Regions from separate parts of the Sinorhizobium terangae genome, predicted to be linked through region 2. Evidence: riboswitches for the same ligand, from Rfam matches in the RefSeq annotation. Region 2 holds a riboswitch; each other region holds the start of a gene.
The links. A riboswitch is a leader RNA that binds a small molecule or an ion and turns the genes downstream of it on or off. The one in region 2 is predicted to bind thiamine pyrophosphate.
Positions count from the first base shown of each region.

Region 1: linked by a shared signal. The riboswitch ahead of thiC (phosphomethylpyrimidine synthase ThiC) and the one ahead of thiD (bifunctional hydroxymethylpyrimidine kinase/phosphomethylpyrimidine kinase) in region 2 are both predicted to bind thiamine pyrophosphate.
Region 3: linked by a shared signal. The riboswitch ahead of thiB (thiamine ABC transporter substrate binding subunit) and the one ahead of thiD (bifunctional hydroxymethylpyrimidine kinase/phosphomethylpyrimidine kinase) in region 2 are both predicted to bind thiamine pyrophosphate.

Region 1 is NZ_CP121660.1:221,306-223,544, reverse strand. It holds gene QA637_RS19765 (helix-turn-helix domain-containing protein) at 1-232, shown strand, start outside; gene QA637_RS19760 (DUF427 domain-containing protein) at 273-656, opposite strand; TPP riboswitch at 799-910, shown strand; gene thiC (phosphomethylpyrimidine synthase ThiC) at 1,009-2,239, shown strand, end outside.
Region 2 is NZ_CP121660.1:943,291-945,529, forward strand. It holds gene QA637_RS23105 (TetR/AcrR family transcriptional regulator) at 1-471, shown strand, start outside; TPP riboswitch at 558-661, shown strand; gene thiD (bifunctional hydroxymethylpyrimidine kinase/phosphomethylpyrimidine kinase) at 774-1,568, shown strand; gene QA637_RS23115 (hypothetical protein) at 1,713-1,925, shown strand; gene QA637_RS23120 (polysaccharide biosynthesis tyrosine autokinase) at 2,055-2,239, opposite strand, start outside.
Region 3 is NZ_CP121659.1:3,421,852-3,424,090, reverse strand. It holds gene thiB (thiamine ABC transporter substrate binding subunit) at 1-986, opposite strand, end outside; TPP riboswitch at 1,036-1,151, opposite strand; gene QA637_RS16260 (GNAT family N-acetyltransferase) at 1,375-1,860, shown strand; gene QA637_RS16255 (thiamine diphosphokinase) at 2,069-2,239, shown strand, end outside.

The sequences.
Region 1 (2,239 bases), 720 kb from region 2:
TTTGAACCGCGTGGTCCGGTCGATGACGGGGCAGAGCGTGCACGAGGTCATCGCCGAAAGGCTCTTGAACGCGGCGCGGCGCGAGCTCGTCTTCACGCGTGCGAGCGTCCAGGAAATAAGCTTCCGCCTCGGCTTTTCAGACGCGGCCTATTTCTCACGCTTCTTCGTCCGTCACGTCGGGACCACACCGCGGGCCTGGCGCATGGCCGAGCGGCAAAAGCTTGGCGTGTGACGGTGCGCGCTGTCTCGTCGGGGGCGGTTGAACAGGCCGCCTAAGAAGCCTGCATTTCCTCGATGGAATCCACCCGATCCGGATAGAAGGCCATGTGGTCCTTGATTTCGCGCACCGCCGCATGCGGGTCTTCATAGGTCCAGATGGCGTTCTTCGAGCGGTCGCCGCCTGGTGTGATGCTGTAATAGGAAGCATCGCCCTTGTAGGGGCAATGTGTCGAGTGCTCGGTGCGTGCAAGCAGCGACATGTCGACGTCCTCGCGGGGAATATACTGCACTGGCGGATAGGACGCCTCGCGCAGGGTCAGTGCATCGCGCGTATCGGCAACAACGCGGCCGTCGAGCTTGACGACAACGCGCGCCGGATTGTGGTCGATGGTGATCGGATGATCGGGCCCGGGAATTTTGATCGGCTTGTCTAACATCAGCGAACGCCTCCGGATTTGATCCTTCTTACATAGGGTCAGGCCTCCCGCTTCCCAAGGGCGGCAACTCCGATCGGGCTGCACGCGACCGGACGTCGAAAAAACAGGGTTGACGCAGCGGCGATATCGGTGACTATTTGCATCCATTCACCAGGGGGGTCCCGGCAAGGGGCTGAGATACTGCTAAAGCGCGCAGTGACCCGTTGAACCTGATCCAGTTCATACTGGCGTAGGGACGGTGCGGACGTGCGAAGGCCAGGATTCCGTGTTCCCGTGATCCATCGGCGCAGCGTCTTTTCATCCTTCCGGCTTCAGAACTGGGTCTCCAACGCGAAAACTTTGGAGCCTCAAGATGAATGTTTTCAAGCCTCTCGCAGCGCCCTCGGTCACGCAGGGCCCTCTTCCGGCCTCGCAGAAAGTCTACAAGCCCGGCGAGATCCATCCCGATATCCGCGTGCCGATGCGCGAGATCGCCCTGCATCCGACCTCTGGCGAGCCGCCGGTCACCGTCTATGATTCCTCCGGCCCCTATACGGCCGAGGGCGCGGACATTCGCATCGAGGCCGGCCTGCCGCCACTTCGCCGCGACTGGATCCTTGGGCGCGCTGACGTCGAGGCCTATCAGGGCCGCAGCGTCAAGGCGGAGGACAACGGCTTTGCGACCGGCGAAAAACTGACGCCCGAATTTCCCGTTCGCCACCAACCGCTGCGTGCCAAGGGCGGGCAGGCCGTCACCCAGCTCGCCTATGCCCGTGCCGGCATTATCACGCCGGAAATGGAATTCATCGCCATCCGCGAAAATCTCGGCCGCAAGGCGGCAAAGGAGGCGCTTCAGCGCGATGGCGAAAGCTTCGGCGCATCGGTTCCCGATTTCGTCACCCCGGAATTCGTCCGCCGGGAAGTCGCCGCCGGCCGGGCGATCATTCCGGCCAACATCAACCATCCGGAATCGGAACCGATGATCATCGGCCGCAATTTCCTGGTCAAGATCAACGCCAATATCGGCAATTCCGCCGTCACCTCGTCGATGGCCGAAGAAGCCGAGAAGATGGTCTGGGCGACGCGCTGGGGCGCCGACACGGTCATGGACCTTTCGACCGGCCGCAACATCCACAACATCCGCGAATGGATCATCCGCAATTCGCCAGTGCCGATCGGCACGGTGCCGCTCTATCAGGCGCTGGAGAAGGTGAACGGCATCGCCGAGGACCTCACCTGGGAGGTCTATCGCGACACGCTGATCGAGCAGGCCGAGCAGGGTGTCGACTATTTCACCATTCATGCGGGCGTGCGGCTGCACTACATCCCGCTGACCGTCAACCGCGTTACCGGCATCGTCTCGCGCGGCGGTTCGATCATGGCGAAATGGTGCCTGCATCATCATCGCGAGAGCTTCCTCTATGAGCACTTCGAGGAGATCTGCGACATCTGCCGCGCCTATGACGTCTCCTTCTCGCTCGGCGACGGCCTCAGACCCGGCTCGATCGCCGACGCCAACGACGCCGCGCAGTTTGCGGAACTGGAAACTCTCGGGGAACTCACGAAAATCGCCTGGGCGAAAGATTGCCAAGTGATGATCGAAG
Region 2 (2,239 bases):
CTGACGGGGGCCCTCGGGATCAATCCGCCGAGCTTCTATGCCGCGTTCGGCAGCAAGGCCGATCTCTATGGGCGTGCGCTGGAGCGCTACGCGAAGACGGAGGGGCTGGACTTTGAGCGGCTGCTCGCGCCGGAAAAATCGTTGGACGAGGCGCTCGCGGCTTTGTTCGAGGCGGCGGCGGTTGCCTATACCGCAGATCCAGGCGCAACCGGTTGTCTGGTCATCGAAGGTGCGCGTGGCGGTACCGATGCCGCCGCCTGCGACATGGCAAAGGCGCTCTGGCGTCAGAGCCGGCAGGTGGTGCGCGATGCCATCGCCCGCCGGGAGACCGACCGCGCGGACGAGATCGCCGACTATGTGACGGCGGTGTTGGCGGGCATGTCGGCAAGTGCGAGGGACGGTCTCGACGTCGACCGCCTGCGTCGGATCGGGCGCAGCGCATCGTTAGCCTTCACGCACCAGAAGGCATAGTGAGATACCGTCAGTCGTGCGCGACCAGTCGGTCTTGGCGTGAAGCGGCTTTGTTGACAGATAGGCGCCGCTGTCCGATACAATGCCAATATACCGAGGGGAGCACCGAGCGGTGCTGAGACGGCGGTGAGCCGGACCCTTTGAACCTGATCCGGGTCATGCCGGCGTAGGAACGGGAACAGGGCCTTTGCGGCGCTCTAGCCACTTCTTCGCGATTTCCTGGATCTCCGTGATTTTCCAATCTGGAGACCGACCAAGATGCGCTTTCCTCCGTTTCCATCTGTTGTCGTGGTGCAACTCCGATGACTGCAATCGCGCTGACCATAGCCGGCTCCGATTCCGGCGGTGGGGCCGGCATACAGGCTGACCTCAAGACTTTCTCCGCTCTCGGTGTCTATGGCGCGAGCGTCATCACCGCCGTGACGGCGCAAAATACGAAGGGCGTCACCGCCGTTGCCGACCTTTCATCGGAAATAGTCACGGCACAGATCGACGCGGTCCTTTCCGATCTCGACGTCGCCGCCGTCAAGATCGGCATGGTCTCTCGTCAGGAGACAATCGCCGCCATTGCCGGCGGGTTGCGCCGCTTCGACAAGCAGGCCGTTGTCGATCCGGTCATGGTGGCGACTTCCGGCGACCAGTTGCTGCGCCCGGACGCCGTGGCGGCGCTGGTCGATGAACTCTTGCCGCTGGCGCTGGTCGCCACGCCAAACCTGCCGGAAGCCGCATTGCTGACCGGCCGTTCCATCGCCGAGGATGAGACGGAGATGGCGCGGCAGGCCGAAGCCATTCTCAAGACCGGTGCCCGTTCCGTTCTGGTCAAGGGTGGCCACCGGCAGGGCAGCGAGGCAACCGACCTCTTCTTTGACGGCAACAGGATTGTCCGCCTCCCGGCCCACAGGATCGAGACGATCAACGATCACGGCACGGGCTGCACGCTTTCGGCGGCCATCGCTGCCGGTCTCGCCCTCGGACGGCCATTGGTGGACGCGGTGCGCGACGCGAAGGCCTACCTGCACGCGGCGCTTTCCGCAGCGAATGCCTTGTCGGTGGGCGAAGGGCGGGGGCCTGTGCACCACTTCCACCGCTGGTGGTGATGGGGGGATCCGCGGGGACGTAGTCGAGCCGCATCCTGCACACCATAGCTAAGGTCGAATGCCGCCGCCTCGGTGTCGCCACTGTTGCGACGCAACATGTATTCGTCCATGGTTAATGGACGGGTTCCACGAAGGCAGCGATTTATGCAGTTCCTTGCTCGTCGTTTGGAAGCTTTCAACCGGGACGAACTGCCGGATTGGCGTCGGTCACCGACGGTGTTGGGTCGCGCACTGCGGCTCGTTCCGAGTCTTTTCGAATATTTCCTGTTCTATCTCCTGACGCTCGCCATTTTGGCGGGCGTGGTTGCACTGATGGTGCTGGCGTGGATCTTCAGGATCGATCGAAAGCCGTCGTAAGGGCTTTCGTCCAGAATTGCAAAATTTCAAAGAGTTAGATCATTTTGCTGCTTCCAACCGATGAAGCGCAGCGCCGCGTGTCTGAGAGACACGCGGCGCTAGATGGCAGATGCGGACGCCAGCCTCGGCTCAGGCCGCGGGCCGGTCGCCGCTGACCGAATGCTCGACGTAGTATTTGCCGTAACGATGTCGATACTTCTCGACGCCGCCGAAGTCGCTGTACTTGGAAAGCTCATCCATGTCGGTCTTGTTGAGGATGACCCCGAGCACCTTGGAATTGATCTGGGGCTCGGAATGCAGAACGTCGCGCACCA
Region 3 (2,239 bases), on a different replicon from region 2:
ATCCAGGCCTTGCGGTTGGCGGCGACCTCCTCGGAAGACATCAGGAATGTCTTTTGCGGGGTGACGAGCTTGCCGAAGGCGTCCGGCAGGGGTTCCTTGGTCGCCGCAACCGGCATCATCCAGTTGGTCGTAGGAATGATCGACTGGAATTCCGGGCCGGTCATGTAGGCCAGAAACTTCTTGGCGAGTTCCGGCTCCTTGGCGTTCTTCGTCACGCCGGCCACTTCGATCTGGATGTAGTGACCCTCGGCGAAGGGAGCGGCCTGATAGCGTTCAGTGTTTTCCGCCACCATGTGGTAGGCCGGTGAGGTGGTGTAGGACAGCACCATCGGTGCTTCGCCCTTGGTGAAGAGGCCGTAGGCTTCCGACCAGCCGGGGGTCACGGTCAGCACCCGGTCCTTGAGCTTGGCCCAGGCGGCGGCCGCCTCATCGCCGTAAACCGATTTCACCCAGAGCAGCAGCCCGAGGCCCGGTGTCGAGGTGCGCGGATCCTCGATGACGATCTTTTGCGAAGGATCGCCCTCTACCAGTTCCTTCAAGCTCTTCGGCGGGTTCTTCAAGGTTTCGGTATCGTAGATCACGGCGAAATGGCCGTAGTCATAGGGAACGAAGGTGTCGTCCGAGAAGCCGCCCGGAACTTTCAAAGCTGCGGTGTCGAGACCGTGCGGGACGAAGAAGCCGGTCGCCTTGGCTTCCGCAACGAGGTTGGTGTCGAGGCCGAGCACGATGTCCGCCTTCGACTGCTCGCCTTCGAGCTTCAATCGTGTCAGAAGCTCGACGCCGTCGGCGACGCCGACATAGTTGACGTCGCAGCCGCAGGTTTTCTCGAAAGCCTCGGCGACTTTCGCGCCAGGCCCCCATTCACTGATGAAACTCTCATAGGTATAGATCGTCAGAGTCTTTTCGGCGGCATGAGCGGCGAACGGCAAAGCCGCGGCCATCGCCGTAATCGCCAGCCGGCGAAGCAACTTGGTGTAATTGGGCATGACGGGCACCTCTCTCCCTGTTGTTGATGTTGCGGGAAAAGGGCGCATCGGTCCGATCGCTTCTAATCCCTCCGCCGGTATGAGCCGGATCAGGTTCCGCGGGTTGGCTTGAGCCTCTCAGCCTTGGTTCCATGAAGCGGACCGAAGGCACCCCGTTAGAGCTGCAAAAGATTTAGCTTTCAGCGGCAGGTCTTGCAAGCCGGGTCTCGGCGGAAACATTTGCCGTCCGAGACATCTGCGCTATTAGACCAAACAATTGTCGGCGGCGTTTGTTCGCCAACCGCATGTTTCCTCAAGTCTTGGCCGGTTTGAGGGTAACCACATGCCGCAAGTCAAAGTGCGAAGGCGCGTCTGATTGAACGCTGCGCCGTAGCGGGGAGGTATTCTCATGCCAGACATGCTCGTCCGTCTCTACGCCTTGCCGGAAAGGCGTGCTTCCCGGCTCGGTCCCGGCATCAGCATTCGCCGGGCGATGGCTGCGGAACGCAGGATCGTCCTCACGTGGATCGAACAACGGTTCGGTGCCGGTTGGGCGGGCGAGGCGGAGGCCGCCTTCTCGTCGACTCCGACGCGGATTCATGTCGCCGTTCACGAGGAGCGGATCGTCGGCTTCGCCTGCCACGACGTCACCGCGCTTGGCTTCTTCGGGCCGACAGGCGTCGACGAGGCGATGCGCGGTCAGGGGATCGGCGAGGCGCTGCTTATCGAAAGCCTGATGGCGATGCGCGCCGCCGGCTACGGCTATGCTGTCATAGGCGGTGTCGGGCCTGCGGATTTTTACGTCCGCACCGTCGGCGCGGTGGAGATAGCGGATTCGACGCCCGGCATTTATGCCGGTATGCTTTTTCCCGGCGAAACGCTGTCGGAAGGCTGATCGCGAGCGATCGAGCTGCCGAAAAGCGCGACCCTTGCTGCCGCAAAATGGTTTTCGGCCTTTTCCTTAGAGCGGGATGAGGAAAAGTGCGCGCGGTTTTCCGCCCGCATCCCGCTCTAATCCATTGGAATCGATCACGATGATTTTGGGTCGAATCGACCCAAAATCATCGTGATCTGGTCGTTTGTTTGCGCTATGCGCTTCTGCCATGGCCCAACAGACCTTCACCATCCTTCTCGGCGGCTCGCTCACCCGGACCGAGCGGCTTGCAAGCCAGCTCTCCGGCAGTCGCTTCATCGCGGCCGACGGCGGCATGCGTCATGCAAAGACGCTTGGTATCGTTCCCGAGCTCTGGGTCGGCGATTTCGATTCGACCGAC